Regions from separate parts of the Bacillus sp. HSf4 genome, predicted to be linked through region 1. Evidence: riboswitches for the same ligand, from Rfam matches in the RefSeq annotation. Region 1 holds a riboswitch; each other region holds the start of a gene.
The links. A riboswitch is a leader RNA that binds a small molecule or an ion and turns the genes downstream of it on or off. The one in region 1 is predicted to bind S-adenosylmethionine.

Region 1 (5,641 bases):
TTGAAGACTATGTCGAAGTGGCCGAAGCCGTCAGCAAGGCGCCGAACGTGCACGCGCTTGAGCTCAATATTTCCTGCCCGAATGTCAAAACCGGAGGCATCGCCTTCGGGACAGACCCGGGGATGGCGGGTGAACTGACGAAAGCGGTGAAAGAAGTGTCGAGCGTTCCCATCTATGTCAAGCTGTCGCCGAATGTCGCGAATGTGACAGAAATCGCTCTTGCCATTGAAGAGGCGGGAGCAGACGGTTTAACGATGATTAACACGCTGATCGGGATGAGACTCGACTTAAAAACGGGAAAACCGATCCTCGCCAACAAAACAGGAGGATTATCCGGCCCTGCCGTGAAGCCTGTAGCGATCCGGATGGTGTATGAAGTCAGCCAGAAGGTTAACATTCCGATCATCGGCATGGGCGGTGTCCAGTCTGCCGAAGACGCCCTCGAATTTTTCCTGGCCGGAGCTAGCGCTGTCGCCGTCGGCACAGCTAACTTCGTCAACCCGTTTGCCTGCCCGGACATCATTAACGAGCTGCCGCGCGTTTTAGAAAAATACGGATATCACTCCTTAGAAGAGTGTATCGGAAGGAGCTGGAAGGATGAAGCATACGCAGCCCATCATCGCGCTTGATTTTGCATCAGCGCGCGAAACATTTGCGTTTTTGGACCGTTTTCAAGGGGAGAAGCTTTTTGTCAAAGTTGGAATGGAGCTTTTTTATCAAGAAGGCCCTTCCATTCTTGAAGAACTGAAGCAGCGGGACTGCCGCATTTTCCTTGATTTGAAATGCCATGACATCCCGACAACGGTATATAAAGCGATGAAAAGGCTGGCGGGATTCGGCGTTAACCTTGTCAATGTGCACGCCGCCGGCGGAAAGCAGATGATGGAAGCTGCGGTGGAAGGCCTTGAAGCCGGAACCCCTGCCGGAGAAAAACGGCCGTCATTAATCGCGGTGACCCAGCTGACCAGCACGTCCCAAGACATACTGACAAGCGAACTCTTGATCGAAGCGCCGCTTGAGGAGGCTGTGCTTCACTACAGCAGATTGGCTGCACAAAGCGGGCTCGACGGGGTCGTCTGCTCCGTACATGAAGCTGAGCGCATTTATCAGGCTGCAGCTCCTGATTTTCTGACCGTCACACCGGGAATCCGCCTGGCAGATGACAATACCAATGACCAAGTCAGAGTAGCGACGCCGGAATACGCAAGGGAAAAAGGCGTTTCGGCGATCGTTGTCGGCCGGTCGATCACAAAGGCGCCGGATCCGGTCGCAGCCTATCAGAAAATAGCGTTTCAATGGGAGGGAATCAAGGCATGAAAACAGAGATAGCCAACCATCTATTAAAAATCAAAGCGGTTTTCCTGAGGCCGAATGAGCCGTTCACATGGGCAAGCGGCATCCTGTCGCCGATCTATTGCGACAACCGATTGACACTTTCATACCCCGAAGTGCGCGACACCATCGCTTCCGGCCTTGCCGAATTGATACAAGACAAATTTCCCGAAGCGGAAATGATCGCCGGAACGGCGACAGCGGGTATTCCGCATGCTGCGCTGGCCGCTGACAGGCTGCAGCTGCCGATGTGCTATGTCAGAAGCAAGCCGAAGGCGCACGGAAAAGGAAATCAAATCGAAGGGGCCGTAAGTAATGGCCAAAAAGTCGTTGTGATCGAAGATTTGATTTCAACAGGAGGAAGTGTGCTTGAAGCCGCCGCCGCGCTGAAAGAAGCCGGATGTGAGGTGCTCGGCGTCGCCGCGATCTTCACATACGGCCTCGACAAAGCCGCCGCCGCTTTTGGTGAGGCAGGTATCGCCTATTATACACTCACCGATTATGACACCTTGACGGAAGCTGCGCTTGCCGAAGGTATGATCAAAGAAGCGGATGCCGTCAAGCTGAAAGAATGGAAAGTCAATCCTGAATCAACATCCTGGATGGAAATGTGACCGATGCCGTGTCCCCTGAAATGGGGAACGGTTTTTTTGTTTCTTTTTTCAGATTCAGAAATAGGAAAAACGTATCATTTTTTATTTTTATTAATCCTATCAAAAAAGTCGGGTTGACTTTTATTCGAATTGTGCTAAAATTTTAAAATAACAAAAGCAAACTTATCAAGAGCGGTGGAGGGACTGGTCCGATGAAACCCGGCAACCTGCGTGCAGACGTAAGGTGCTACTTCCAGCAAAATGCCCTCATTTTGAGAGATAAGGAATATGAGAAGTTCCTCATCTTTCTTTCAAATTTGGAAGAAAGATTTTAATTTTTACGGGGCAGAGGAGGAGCTAGGAGTGAAAACAGATGAGCAGCTCGAAAAAGCGATCATCAAAATGAAAGACATGCTGAAGGACATGAATTACGGATCGATCACATTCGTTGTTCAAGACGGCAAGGTCATTCAAATTGAAAAAAATGAAAAAATAAGATTGAAATAGCTGACTAGACAAACTAGAGGCGGTTTTCACAGTTTTTTTCTGCTGGAAGCCGTTTTTTTGTTGGCGAAAAAAGGGGGAACCGACAATTTTTACTTACAGTACATGGGAAGAACCGACCATCTCTTTTCAAGAAGATGATTCATATAAAGGAGCACTGTCCGTCCTGAAATGGGCGTACGGCCATTACGGAGATCAGCTCGTATATGCATGCAGCTTCGGAATTGAGGGAATTGTCCTGATCGATTTGATTTACAAGGTGAAAAAAGACGCTGTCATCGTCTTCCTTGATACAGGCCTTCATTTTAAAGAAACGTATGAAACGATAGACGCTGTCAAAGAACGATATCCCGGCCTCCAGATTGTGATGAAAAAACCGGAGCTTACCGTCGCACAGCAAGCTGAACAATACGGGGATGAACTTTGGAAGACCGCCCCGAATTCCTGCTGTGAAATGCGGAAGATCATTCCTCTCCGCGAGGTGCTTTCCGGCTATCCGGCATGGCTGTCTGGCCTTCGCCGCGAACAATCCGAAGGACGCAGAAAGACGAACTTCTTAAACAAAGACGAGAAATTCAAGTCCATCAAAGTATGTCCGCTCATCCATTGGACGTGGAAGGATATTTGGAGATATGTCACAAAACACGATCTGCCGTATAATCCGCTTCACGACCAAGGCTATCCGAGCATAGGCTGTGCGCCGTGCACCTCTCCTGCCTTTACGATGGACGATCTCCGCTCCGGACGATGGAACGGCTTAAACAAAACCGAATGCGGACTGCACGAGTAAGGAGATGAGTTATGGAACTTGCCGCCATTTTATTTAGCATGTTTTTTGCGATGAACATTGGAGCAAGCGGGGCCGCCGCTTCAATGGGCATCGCCTACGGATCGGAAGCGGTCAAAAAGAAGCTTCACGCGCTTTTGATCTGTGCGGCCGGCGTTCTCTCAGGTGCCGTCATCGGCGGCGGAAACGTCGTGAAGACGATCAGCTCGGGTATTATTCCCGAACAGGTGATCACGCTGGAAATCGTCTGCATTATCATCGGATCAGCCGCTTTGTCGCTCTTTATCGCAAACGTTCTCGGCATTCCGCTTTCGACAAGTGAGGTGACAGTCGGATCTGTCGTCGGCGTCGGTGTCGCCTATCAAATTTTATATGTCAAATCTTTGCTTGTCATCGTCATGTTTTGGGTTATCGTTCCAATCGCCGCTTTTACTTTTACATTTGCCATGGCAAAGATCATGAAAAAAGCGATAAAGCGTCCCGCTTCAGGGAACAAAGCGAAAATTTTGGCGGTCCTTCTGCTCATCAGCGGATTTTTTGAGGCCTTCTCAGCGGGAATGAACAATGTCGCAAACGCTGTCGGCCCTCTGGTGGCGGCGCATGTTTTGACAGTTGGCGAAGGAACGCTGTACGGCGGGCTGTTCGTCGCACTGGGCGCCCTATTATTGGGCCGGCGCGTACTTGAAACAAACGGCAAAAAGATCACCAGATTCTCAAAAGGAGAGGGGATCCTTCTGTCAAGCACCGGAGCCGGGCTTGTGATGATCAGCTCAATTTTCGGTCTTCCGGTTCCGCTCGCGCAGGTGACATCATCTTCTATAATAGGAATGGGAATGGCAAAAAACGGCGGCAATGTTTTTCATAAACAGGTGGTCAAAACGATGCTGAAAGTATGGATCGTATCGCCGTTTCTTTCATTAAGTCTTTCCTATACGCTAGTCAGCCTTTTATTAAAGGGAGACTATTACGCTCTCATTGTCATCACGAGCGTTCTTCTGGCGTCAGTCGGAACGATCAGCCTGATGAGGGCGGTCAAAAAAGAACACAGCTCCGTCCATGAACAGGGCGGAGGAATTTAAAGTAGGGGGAAACAGAGTCATGAGTTTAGCACCACACGGCGGTGTTTTGGTAAACCGCGTAAATGAAGAATTTGATTTCGAGCAAATCGCACAGGAAATTGCACTGGATGTGATCGCTTTTGCCGATCTTGAGCTGATCGGAATCGGAGCATACAGCCCGTTAGAAGGGTTTTTAACAGAGAAAGACTATCTTTCGGTTGTGGAAAACATGAGGCTTGCCGCAGGCCATGTATGGACGCTTCCGATTACACTTCCTGTTGATGAACAAAAAGCGGTTCAATTGAAAGTCGGAGATACCGTCCGTCTCACATACAACGGAGAAACATACGGCGTCATTGACATCGAAGATATCTATACGCCGGATAAAAAGACGGAAGCCGTCCGCATCTATAAAACCGACGAGATTGAGCATCCGGGCGTCAAAAAACTGTTTGAACGCGGGAATGTTTATGTCGGCGGGCCGATCACTCTCATCAAGCGAAGTGAAAAGCAATTCCCGGCACATACGTTTGAACCTGCGGAAACGAGACAAAAATTCGCAGAGAATGGCTGGAAAACGATCGTCGGCTTCCAAACGAGAAACCCGGTGCACAGAGCACACGAATACATCCAAAAAACAGCGCTCGAAACGGTAGACGGACTGTTCCTCAATCCATTGGTCGGGGAAACGAAATCAGACGACATTCCGGCGGATGTCCGCATGGAAAGCTATCAGGTGCTGCTTGACGGGTATTATCCGAAAGACCGCGTCTTCCTCGGGGTCTTCCCGGCAGCGATGCGCTATGCGGGACCGAAAGAGGCGATCTTCCACGCGCTTGTCAGAAAAAACTACGGCTGCACACACTTTATCGTCGGAAGAGACCATGCCGGAGTCGGCGATTACTATGGAACATATGAGGCGCAGGAGCTGTTTGATCAGTTTAAACCGGAAGAGATCGGGATCACGCCGCTGAAATTTGAACACAGCTTTTACTGCAATGTCTGCGGTTCAATGGCAACGGCGAAAACGTGTCCTCACGGCAAAGAACATCATGTCATTTTGTCCGGCACAAAGGTGAGGGCCATGCTGAGAAACGGCGAATTCCCGCCTAGCACATTCAGCCGCCCTGAAGTCATTCAAACATTGATAAAAGGCTTGGCGGCCGGGGTTTCTTAAAAGGGGGGCTAACAATTGGTAAATCAAGATATCGTCTGGCATCAGGCATCCATTACAAAGCAGGAATACCATGAAAAAAACAAACACAAAAGCTCGATCATTTGGCTGACGGGTTTAAGCGGCTCAGGAAAATCTACGATTGCCAACGCAGCCGCACGCAAATTGTTTGAAGAAGGCTACCAGGTGACGG
Region 2 (5,641 bases), 210 kb from region 1:
GACGAAATTAAAAGATTTGGGCGTGAATGTGTTAAAAGGGAGAAAACGCCATCAGGGTGATAAAGATTCGATTTATTTTTCCGATCCGGACGGACACAAATTCGAGCTCCACACCGGCTCTGTCTTCGACAGACTCGAATACTATCAAACAGAAAAGCCTCACCTTTCATTTCATGAGGGCCATATTCAAGCGCTATACGATAAAAACAAATAAAAACAGCGCCCTAAGCGGCGCTGTTTTTATGACTGTTTAACCTGTTCTCTTTCATAGATCGGCACCCAGCCCTCGGTCGTCACAAATATCCTGACGGCTACGACTTTCCTGTCTTCTTGAAGCGTGAAGTAATGGCGGGTGTTTTCCGGAACAGAGATCAAATCGCCGGGGCTCAATAAACAATCGAAAAATACGCCGTCTTTTCCTTCAATCGCAAAGATGCCGTGGCCGTTGACGATAAACCTGACCTCATCATCTGTGTGGTGATGCTCCTGTTTAAAGTTTTTCAGAAGTTCATCCAGTTTTGGATTTTCATCAGAGAGCGAGATGACATCTTGCGCCTTATAGCCGCGCCGCTCGGAAATGTCTTTGATCTCACTTTGAAAACTATTTAAAATCTCCTGTTTTTCCGCGTCTGTTAAATCGTATTTTTCCCTTAAACCTGCAGACAGTTTCGTGATATCCCATTGTTCGTAAATCACACCCTGCTGATCGAGGTACTTTTTCACCTCTTCACTGTTTTCGATCATCGTGTTTTGCTCATCATGGATACGGATTGTTGCCATGTGCGTTTCTCCTCCTTTTTCAAACATACGCATGTCTGAAAGCTTTTAATTTTAAATGCCAGCTGAACAAAAATTCATAAGCTTCAAGAAACCGCTTTGCTTCAAATGCCGTTTTCCCCCAGACGGTAATGCCGTGGTTCCTGATCAAGACGGCGCCGGAATCGCCTGTCAGGTGAGCGGCAAAATCAGCCGCCAAGTCCGGAATATGGGCGGTATTTTCGATAATCGGAATGGTGACTGCGGCGTTTTCCTCCCATATCCCGAGCGCTTTAATGATTTCCTGCCCTTTAAAAGTGATTTGCTGCTCTTTTGCATAAAGTTCTGAAATCACGTTATTGTCGACGGTATGAACATGAAGACAGCTGCCTGCGTTTGTTTTTTGATAGACATACGCATGGAGCAGCGTTTCCGCCGACGGCTTCAGGGAGTGGCCGCTTTCTGCAGGATTGCCTTCTTGATCCACCAGCAAAAAATCCTCGTCCGTCTCTTTTCGTTTGTCTTTTCCGCTGGCCGTCACCAAAAAGCGAAGCGGAGCCTCCGCTACTTTGATTGAAAGGTTGCCGCTTGTCGCCGGAAACCAGTCTCTTGCCGCGAGCTCCCTTTTTACTTCGGCAAGCTCCTGCCTGCGCTGTTCTCTAACAGCCATTCCTTCACCTCCCGGGTTTCTTCTAGGGCGCGCTTCACATCGTGAAAATCCTGAAACGCGATATGGTTCAAATGCAGAGCCTCACATTCCTTCAGCAAATAATCACGGGCCATGCACAAATCAGAACGCTTTGCAGCCTCAACATCCGTGACGGAATCCCCGATCATCACGAGAAAGTCATCTTCCCCTTTCAGCCTTCGAATGATGGAAGGCTTGCAGCAGCCGCATTCGTTTTCGCACTTATCATCACACAGATGCGGCCAATCAATCGCGATGCTCTCGCCAGTAAAATCCGCCTTGTTGCAATAGATGCGCTCCCTTTCCACGATCCCTTCAAGCAAAGGATAGACGAAGAAATCCATGCCTCCGCTGACGACGTAAAAGGGAATCCCGCACTCATCAAGGAATGCAACAAACTCCTTAAAACCGGCGCGGATCTCCGCTTGCTCGAGTACAAATGCCGTCATCTCTTCCCTGAGGCTGCTCTCCAGAAGGGCAAACATGCCGCCGACTCCCTCTTGGATCGATATTTCCTTGGAGAGAACACCGTCTTTTAAGGCAATCCATTCGTTTGGAGCGAATTGTTTCATGATGCTGATGATGTTGTCGTTCGTTGTAATCGTCCCGTCAAAATCGCAGATGATCAGCGGCTTTCTCATACGGGAATCTCCACTTTCCCCCATTTATCCAAAGCGAGCTTTAAATCGCGGGACCGTTTTGCTTTTTCTTCGACAGGTTCGCCTTGAAGAACGGCTTCTATGATCGCTCTAAACGCCCTGCCCCCGCCTGTTGCTCCGTTTGGATGGCCGTGAATTCCGCCGCCCGCATTGATGATGTGGTCAATACCGAAGTCTTTCATCAAAAGCGGAACCATGCCTGGGTGTATGCCGGCCGACGGCACGGCAAATGACGGCTGAAAAACATCCTCTTTCGTGCATTCATCATGAATGGCGAGCGCTTCCCGCTTTTCGAGCGCGACGCTTCCGTACGGGGAAGGAAACAGGCTGAAATCCGCCCCCAGATAACGGGTCAGCTTTCCCAGCAAAAGCGAATGGGAAAAACCGTAATACGGCGAAGAAGCCAATGCGCCGCTGACGGCCGGATGAGCCATGATCGCAAGCGGAATTTCGTCGTCTTCGGCCAGGCTTTGGAGGACGTCCAGCCCATAGGCAAACACATTGAACAGCAAAACGTCGGCCCCAAGCTCAGCGGCCTTTTTCGCTTTGTCTTTCAGCTCCATCGTCCTTCCTGTCAGATTGACGGCGTAAAGCGTTTTGTGTCCGGTTTCTTCATAGGTGCTTTGCAGCACTTTTTTCCCTTCGGTGATCCGCTTTTCAAAAGGAGCGTTCCCGGTTTCAAACAAAATCTCATCATCCTTGATCAAATCGACACCGCCGAGCGCCTGCTGCCTCAGCTGCTCCTTCAAATCTTCCATATCGCGGCCGATGACGCCTTTGAAAATGCTCATCAGAAGCGGCCTTTCAAATTCGCCGATCTTTTTGCGGATGCCGTAGATCCCGAATTTCGGTCCCGGCAGCGATTGCTTAAAGTCGTTTGAAAACGAAAGATCCGTCAATTTGATTTTCCCGTCAAGCGACAGCTTGCCAAAAACGGTCGTCAAGACAGCCGGAATATCCCTCGTAAAATTGGCTTCCGGATAGGCGATCGTGACCACCGCCTGTTTCTCCCCGCGGGCGCCTTCCGTTTCTTCAACGCGGACGACGCGTCCTTTGTGCTTTTTTAATTGTTCCTGTTTCAGCTGCGGCAAATCCGTCCAGGATCCCACCGTCAGGCCGAGCGCAATTTGCTCCGCCCGTATTTTTGGATCGCCTCCGGGATCTGTCAGGACATATGTTGCCAAAAGTTCACTCATGCTCTTTAGCTCCTTCCTGTTTCCCATGCATACAAAAAAACCTCTTTTTGCGGCTGTGCTAAAAAGAGGTTTCGTTTCTCACTTCGAATCCTTATCTCTCAGCGCCAGCTGCAAGAATTAGCACCGTGCTTAAAAAGTCGGTTGCCGGGCTTCATCGGGCTCGTCCCTCCACCTGCTCTTGATAAGAATATTGATTTTTATAAATTATTTTGAATTATCCCACCGTTTTCCTTAGTTGTCAATGAGGGACTGCCGATTTTTTGAAAATGTTCAGCCTGGCGATCCTGCTTGCCGCTTCACGCAAGCGTTCCTCACTTGTAAGAAGACCGACTCGTACATAGCCTTCACCATGCGGACCGAATCCGATGCCCGGCGCTGTCGCGACATTAGCCTTCTCCAGCAGCAAATCCGAAAATTCTTCAGATGTAAAGCCTTCGGGGACGGGCATCCAGGCAAAAAAGGAGCCTTCCGGAAACGGGGCGTCCCAGCCGATATCCCGGACAGCCTTGATCCAGACGTTCCGCCGTTTTTCATATCGTTCATTTTGCACGTTCACACAGCTTTGATCTGCGAGAAGCGCGACGGCGGCAGCATCCTGCACCGCTTTAAAAAGGCTGACATACATATGGTCCTGGTAGAGATTCAGCGCTTCGATCACAGAGGCGTTTCCGACCGCAAATCCGACTCTCCATCCCGCCATATTGTAGGTTTTGGACAGCGTATAAATTTCGATCCCGGCTTCCTTAGCGCCGTCTGTTTGCAGAAAGCTCACCGGCTTTTGGCCGTCATAGCCGATCGCCCCGTAGGCAAAATCATGAACGACACAAATGCCGTGCGCTTTGGCAAACCCGACGGTTTCTGCAAAAAACGCCGGTGTGGCCTGAGCTCCGGTCGGGTTGTTCGGATAGTTCAAATACATCAGCTTCGCTTTTTCTTTTAGCTCAGAGGGAATGTCGCTGTAGTCGGGCAGAAAATGATTGTCCGCGGTAAGCGGCATCGTTTCCATCTTCGCTTTGGCCAGCTCAACACCCGACCAGTAATCCGGATATCCCGGGTCGGGAACGAGCACGGTATCCCCCGGATTTAACAGGCATTGCGGCAGCTCTACAAGGCCCGCTTTTCCGCCGAACAATACGGCAACTTCCCGCTCAGGATCAAGGGAAACACCATACTCCCTTTGATAAAATTCGGCTGCCGCCTCTTTCAGCTTGCGGCTCCCGCGAAAGGAAGAATAGCGATGATTTTCAGGATGATGCACGGCTTTTGCCATCGCTTCAACAATATGATCCGGTGTCGGCTGATCAGGGTTTCCCTGGCCGAGATTGATGACATCATGACCCGCTGCCATCTTTTCATTCACCTTTTTGACCAGTGATGCAAAAAATTGTTCCGGAAGCTGTTTCAGCACATCAGAAAACTCAAATTTCATTTTTTTCACCCGCTTTGAAAAATTCTTGAAATGATAGTCCATCATCATATATTGTTAAAGGTAAATTGTAAAGCAAAAAATGAGGTGAATAAGAGTGAAGCGGACGATTTCCTGCCTGCAATTCGATATCGCATACGGCAATCCTTCGGAAAATCTCAAAAAAGCGGAGCGGCTGATCGAAGCGGAAAGCCGGCATGCGGATATCCTCGTTCTCCCCGAGCTTTGGACGACAGGCTATGATTTAAAAAAACTCGATGAAATCGGCGACGATGAAGGCGAACAAACGAAAGCATGGCTCAGGAAAACGGCAAAGGCCAACCTTGTCCATATTGTGTGCGGATCAGTCGCCGTCAAGAAAAAGGACGGCGTATACAATACGATGTATATCGCGGACAGACACGGGCAATTGATCAAAGAATACAGCAAAGTCCACCTTTTTCAGCTGATGGATGAGCATCTCTATTTATCCGCCGGTTCCGCCGACGGCGGCTTTGAGATTGAAGGCACACCTGCCGCCGGTGTCATCTGCTATGACATCCGTTTTCCGGAATGGATCAGAAAACACACCTCAAAAGGAGCGGGCATCCTCTTCGTGGCGGCGGAATGGCCCCGGCCGAGGCTTGATCATTGGCGGAGCCTTCTAATCGCGAGAGCTATTGAAAACCAATGTTTTGTCGCCGCCTGCAACTGTTCGGGGAAAAATCCGGAAAACGAATTTGCCGGCCACAGCATGATCATCGATCCGCTCGGACGGGTTCTTGCAGAAGCAGGACACGAAGAAACGGTCATCAGCGCCGAAATCGATCTTAAGGACATCGAAAAAACGAGAGGGCACATTCCGGTTTTTGAAGACATCCGCAAAGATTTATATTAAAAAGTATTGACAAATAATCAATGATACTGGTAACATGTT
Region 3 (5,641 bases), 460 kb from region 1:
ATTGCATCCTTCATATGCCTCTCCGCCGAAATCGGCGGGAGACAGGTTTGCGTCTTGAATCATCGTGCCCATCGCACCGTCAAGGACGAGGATTTTTTTCTTCAGCTGGTCATTGATGATAGACATTTGCGGTCTCCTTTTCTTTCTGGTGAATGTAAGCCGTCAGTTCTGCTGTCAAGTCAGAGCGCAAAAACGGTGTGATCAAGTAGATGCCGTTAAACAAATCACATGCGGCGTCAAGCAGTGAGCGGGCGATCGCGAGGCCTTCCTGCGTCTGTTTTTGTTTGTCATTTCCGGCAAGCGCCATTTTTTCGCGGATCGAATCCGACAGCTTGATCCCGGGAATTTCATTATGAATAAACTCCGCGTTCCTGCTGCTTGTCAAAGGCATGACGCCGATGTAGATCGGTGTCTCAAGATGCTTTGTCTCCTCATGAATCTTGATGAGCTGTTCCTCCGAGTAGACCGGCTGGGAAATAAAATAGTCGGCGCCGCAGTCGATTTTCTTCTCGATCCGTTTGACCGCTTTATCAATGTGTCTGACGTTCGGATTGAAGGCGGCGGCGACAGAAAAGTTCGTTTTTTTGCCGAGCGGTTTCCCGGAATAGGACAAACCTTCATTGAACTGCTTGATCAGGCCGATCAAATCAAATGACGTCAAGTCATAGACGGAGGTGGCGCCCGGGAAGTCGCCGATTTTCGACGGATCGCCGGTGATCGCCAGCACATCGGACAGCCCGAGGGTGTCAAGGCCCATTAAATGAGACTGCAGGCCGATCAGGTTGCGGTCTCTGCAGGTGATATGGACAAGTGACCTCATATCGAGCCGCTGCTTTAACAGCGCCCCGCAGGCGACATTGCTGATCCGCGGAGTCGCAAGCGAGTTGTCCGCCAAGGTCAGGGCATCGATTCCCGCCGCCTTTAATTCCTCTGCTGCGCGGAGAAACTTTTCAAAGTTTAATTGTTTAGGAGGGTCCAGTTCAACGATGATCGATCGTTTTTCTTTTGCCAGTTCGTCCAGTGCGGGCTCTGTTCTTTCTTGTTGAACGGCCGCTTGCGCTTGCTTTTTGATTTTGACATGTTTTTCGGTGACGGGCGGAAGGTCTTTGACCGCTTCAGCCATCGCTCTGATGTGGTGCGGCGTCGTACCGCAGCATCCGCCGATGATTCGTGCGCCCTGGTTGCGAAATTCCTTCGCACTGTCTCTGAAATATTGGTCATCAGTTTCATAGACGAGGCGACCTTCAACAAGGGATGGAAGGCTGCTGTTTGGATAGACGGAAAGGTAGGCGTTTTCCAAAAGCGGCACTTCTTCGAGCGCTTTGATCATATGATGGGGACCGAGGCGGCAGTTGATGCCGACCACGTCGGCTCCGAGATCAGCCAAAAGCTTTAAGCTGTCGCTGAGCGGTGTTCCGTCTTGAAGAACACCTTCCTCATGCATGGAGACATTCAGAACAATCGGCAGGTCTGTTTCCTTTCTGGCAATCTTCAACACTTCGCGCGCTTCTTCCAAATCATAATAGGTTTCCAGAAGAAGCCCGTCAGGCTCCTCATTTAATAGAAGGTAAAGCTGTTCGCGAAAGCTCCGTTTAATGTCATCGAGTGAATACGTGTTTTTATTAAACGTCCGGATTCCGCCGAGCGTTCCGAAAACATACGCGGAACCGGCGGCAGAACGGGCGATGCGGACGGCTTTTTCGTTGATTTGCTTCGTTTCGTCTTCAAGGCCGTATCTGGACAGCTTGATGAAGTTTGCACCGTACGTGTTCGTTTGAATAATGTCGGCGCCTGCTTGGACGTATGCTTCATGGACGCGTTTAACTTCATCGGGCTTTGATATATTCAATTCTTCAAAACAGCGGTCGATTCCGTAAGAATAAAGGAGCGTCCCCATGGCACCGTCGGCGATTAAAATGTTGTGTTTTATATCATCCAAAAAACCCATTGTTTTCCCCCTTGAACATGTTGATAAATAAAAAAGTCTTCTGATAAGAAGACTTTTAAGCGACAATGTCGGTCTTCTTATCTTCCAAGCAGACTGCTTGCTGGATTTAGCACCTTGGTCATGAATATTCATTCACCGGTTGCTGAGGCTTCATCGGGCCAGTCCCTCTGCCTCTCTTGATAAGAACAGCTATTCAATTGTGTGATGAATACTTTAACTCAATTTACCGAAAATCGGGGGAATAATCAACAGTAAATTGAGAATTTATCGAAAATTTATAAATTGAACATCAATCGGAAGGTCTGCTTCTTTGACTAAGCCGATGATTTGCTGGAGATCGTCTTTGTTTTTTCCGGTTACCCGGATTTGATCATCCTGAATTTGGGATTTGACTTTCAGCCCAGATTTTTTGATCAGATTGTTGATTTTCTTTGCGTTGTCTTTATCGATCCCCTGAACCAGTTTGCCCCGCTGTCTGACGGTTCCGCCTGAAGCGTTCTCAAGCTTTGCGTATTCGATGTTCTTTGTCGGGACATTCCGCTTGATCAGCTTGCCGACGAGGACATCTTTCAGCTGGTCCATTTTAAACTCGTCGTCTGAGACAAGGACAAGCTCGTCTCCTTCAAGCGTAATGCTGCTTTTTGAACCTTTGAAATCATAGCGTGTGCCGATTTCTTTCAGAGCGGTTTGAATTGCGTTTTGAACTTCAGGGAGTTCAACCTTTGAGACGATGTCAAATGAGCTTTCTTTTGCCATGTGAAAACCTCCATCCATTTTACTTATGAGTCAATTATAGTAGAATAAGGTGAAACTTCCAATATGGTACGGTTTTGCCTGGCCGTTATCTGGCAATAATTTGAACATTGGAGGAATACATCAATAGAACAGGTGCATGAAGAAAGGAAGAATCAATATGAGACCGGGACAGCAATTAACTTTGCAAATAGATCACAAAGCCGACTACGGGTACTTTTTGACGGACGGAGATGAATCGATTCTCCTCCATCACAGCGAGGTCACCGCGGATATAGAAGATCTGGAAGAAGTCGACGTTTTTGTGTATGTCGATCATGAGGGGCGCTTGGCGGCTACGATGAGAAAACCGATCATCAGCGCTGATCACTACGATTGGGTGGAAGTCGTGGATGCCGTCAGCGACATGGGGGTGTTCGTCGATGTCGGGCTCACAAAGGATGCGCTTGTCGCCACCGAACATCTTCCGCCTTATGAATCTGTCTGGCCTCAAAAAGGGGACAGGCTGTACTGCATGCTGAAGATCACAAGCCACGGCAGAATGTTTGCCAAACCTGCTCCGGAAGACAAGATGAGCGAGCTTTTTCACAAAGCTTCGGACGATTTAATGAACAAGGAGATGACAGGAACAGTATACCGTTTGATCGCATCAGGCTCTTTTTTGATTTCCGATGAAGGCATAAGAGGCTTTATCCATTCATCTGAAAGAAAAGAAGAGCCGAGGCTTGGAGAGAGGCTGACAGCAAGGGTGATCAAAGTAAAAGAAGACGGTACGGTCAATTTGTCGCTCCTGCCGAGAAAGCAGGACGCCATGTCTGTTGACGCCGAACAGATCCTCACTTATATGAGGACGAGAAACGGTGCGATGCCTTTTTGGGATAAAAGCGACCCGGAAGATATCAAAGAGCGGTTTAACATGAGCAAGGCGGCGTTTAAAAGAGCGCTCGGCCACCTGATGAAGCAGGGGAAAATCTATCAGGAAGAGGGCTGGACATACGAGAAAAAATAGGGGCGGGCGCAATCGCCCCTTTGGCTTACAAATGATCGGTTTTTTTGGAATACTGGTGTTTTCCGGCTTGTCTGTTTTTTTCGGCGAGCCGGTTTTTCTTTTGGTTGACGGCGTTGTTGTCAACCGGCTTTTTATCATCATCTTTCATGAGGAAGCACCTCCCGTTAAAATGTCGCTTTTATGTTGCTCATCGGAGGCAAAACTATGTATTCTCCCATCGCGATATTTTTTGCCGGGAAGTTTATGCCTTCTTCCTCCGCCGGCATACATATATCATAAGACCCGAAAAAGGAGACTTAGTATGAAACATAGCTGCTCAGTTTACATTCATCATGTGTCTGCGGGAGGGATTGTCAACTTCGGCGGAGCGTACAGGATTTCTCCGGTCACAATGGAAAAGGTGATCGAGGGGGCTGGCGGTCCGGATGTCGGGACTGCGGTCGCCGAATCGCTTTCACCGATCATTGGTGAAGGGACAATCAACGTGGACGACTGACGATACAGGCCTGCTTTTAAGCAGGCCTGTTTTTGTTTATCTTTTATCTTTTCCCGGAAAAAAGATCGCCAATGTGCCGGGTCCCGCATGGGCGCCGACGGCTGAACCGATCATGTTGATGACGATTTCTTTCGGCGCGAATTCGGCTTCAATCAGGCGTTTGATTTCTTCGGCTGTTTCCGCGTCGTCTCCGTGGCTGATGCCGACCGTTTGCCCGCTTAAATCCCGGCTTCTTTCTTTCATCAATTCGATCATCCGCCTGTGCAGTTTCTTTTTGCCCCGGATTTTTTCCAGAGGGACAAGCTTGCCATCTTCGACATGGAGAAGCGGCTTAATGTTTAACAGTCCTCCGACGAAGGCCGATGCTTTGCTGATTCTTCCGCCTCTGGCCAAATAAGTTAAATCATCGACTGTGAAAATATGTTCAAGATGTTCGCAAAAGTCCTTTACAGACGATTCGATTTCTTGTATTGTATTGCCGTTAGTAGCGAGTTCGACGGCGTGCCTTACAGCCAGACCGTAACCGAGTGAAGCGCATTTTGAATCGATGATTCGCAAATCGAATTCCGGAAATTCTTCCTTGACTTCGTTTGCCGCCATCACAGCGGTCTGATAGGTTCCCGAAAGCTCTGAGGAAAAGGCGACATATAAAGCAGGTTGCTTTTTTTCCGCCAGCCGGCTGAAGGTGTCGCGCAAAAGCTTTAGAGACGGCTGCGACGTTTTCGGCGCTTTGCCTTCGCGCATCGCTTCATATACGTCGGACGGCTGAATGGAGAGAAGATCATCATACTCTTGGTCATCGAGCAGCACCCGCAGCGGAATGAACGAGATATGATGCTTTTCATAATATGATTTAGGCAAATCCGCCGCACTGTCGGCTATAAGATGAACGGTCATTTGAACCCCTTCTTTCTGAAAAATGGTTAGGATTTTTGGGCGGGAAAGCCCGCGGACAGCTGTTCCTTGATGAAAATCGAACGCCTATTCCAGCTTGTTTTCAGATCAACTATATCATATATTTTTAAATTGCCGTTTTCAAAATATTGTTTTAAGGGTAAACCAAATATATACGGAATAAGCGGAGGAACTCAAAAAATGGTCATAGCAGAAGCGAAAAAATTGTTCATTGTCATCATCGGTGCATTGTTGAATGCGATCGGCTTAAACTTGTTTTTAATTCCCGCAGATGTGTATGCCAGCGGTTTTACAGGTGTTGCGCAGCTCTTATCGAGCGCGCTTGACCAGTACAGCCCGATTTATTTTTCAACCGGGACGCTTTTGTTTATTTTAAACATTCCCGTCGGCATTTTAGGGTGGCTGAAGGTCGGGCGTTCTTTTACGGTTTACAGTGTTTTAAGCGTTGCGCTGACGACGGTGTTCCTTGGCATGCTGCCGGAAACGAGCCTGTCAAACGATATTTTGCTGAACGCCGTTT

Region 2: another riboswitch for S-adenosylmethionine. It lies ahead of mtnW (2,3-diketo-5-methylthiopentyl-1-phosphate enolase); the one in region 1 lies ahead of P3X63_RS08910 (YezD family protein).
Region 3: another riboswitch for S-adenosylmethionine. It lies ahead of P3X63_RS06480 (bifunctional homocysteine S-methyltransferase/methylenetetrahydrofolate reductase); the one in region 1 lies ahead of P3X63_RS08910 (YezD family protein).

Annotation. Positions count from the first base shown of each region.
Region 1 is NZ_CP120679.1:1,742,114-1,747,754, forward strand. Features, by position in the region: gene P3X63_RS08895 (dihydroorotate dehydrogenase) at 1-629, shown strand, start outside; gene pyrF (orotidine-5'-phosphate decarboxylase) at 598-1,317, shown strand; gene pyrE (orotate phosphoribosyltransferase) at 1,314-1,946, shown strand; SAM riboswitch class I at 2,106-2,211, shown strand; gene P3X63_RS08910 (YezD family protein) at 2,319-2,432, shown strand; gene P3X63_RS08915 (phosphoadenylyl-sulfate reductase) at 2,518-3,219, shown strand; gene P3X63_RS08920 (sulfate permease) at 3,231-4,295, shown strand; gene sat (sulfate adenylyltransferase) at 4,315-5,451, shown strand; gene cysC (adenylyl-sulfate kinase) at 5,467-5,641, shown strand, end outside.
Region 2 is NZ_CP120679.1:1,533,292-1,538,932, reverse strand. Features, by position in the region: gene fosB (metallothiol transferase FosB) at 1-214, shown strand, start outside; gene P3X63_RS07850 (1,2-dihydroxy-3-keto-5-methylthiopentene dioxygenase) at 241-780, opposite strand; gene P3X63_RS07845 (methylthioribulose 1-phosphate dehydratase) at 800-1,426, opposite strand; gene mtnX (2-hydroxy-3-keto-5-methylthiopentenyl-1-phosphate phosphatase) at 1,384-2,085, opposite strand; gene mtnW (2,3-diketo-5-methylthiopentyl-1-phosphate enolase) at 2,082-3,299, opposite strand; SAM riboswitch class I at 3,388-3,487, opposite strand; gene P3X63_RS07830 (pyridoxal phosphate-dependent aminotransferase) at 3,538-4,728, opposite strand; gene P3X63_RS07825 (carbon-nitrogen family hydrolase) at 4,823-5,602, shown strand.
Region 3 is NZ_CP120679.1:1,278,038-1,283,678, forward strand. Features, by position in the region: gene metH (methionine synthase) at 1-126, opposite strand, end outside; gene P3X63_RS06480 (bifunctional homocysteine S-methyltransferase/methylenetetrahydrofolate reductase) at 110-1,948, opposite strand; SAM riboswitch class I at 2,023-2,134, opposite strand; gene P3X63_RS06485 (YajQ family cyclic di-GMP-binding protein) at 2,213-2,704, opposite strand; gene P3X63_RS06490 (CvfB family protein) at 2,862-3,710, shown strand; gene P3X63_RS06495 (DUF3941 domain-containing protein) at 3,736-3,858, opposite strand; gene P3X63_RS06500 (spore germination protein) at 4,012-4,206, shown strand; gene P3X63_RS06505 (DegV family protein) at 4,243-5,103, opposite strand; gene P3X63_RS06510 (YitT family protein) at 5,302-5,641, shown strand, end outside.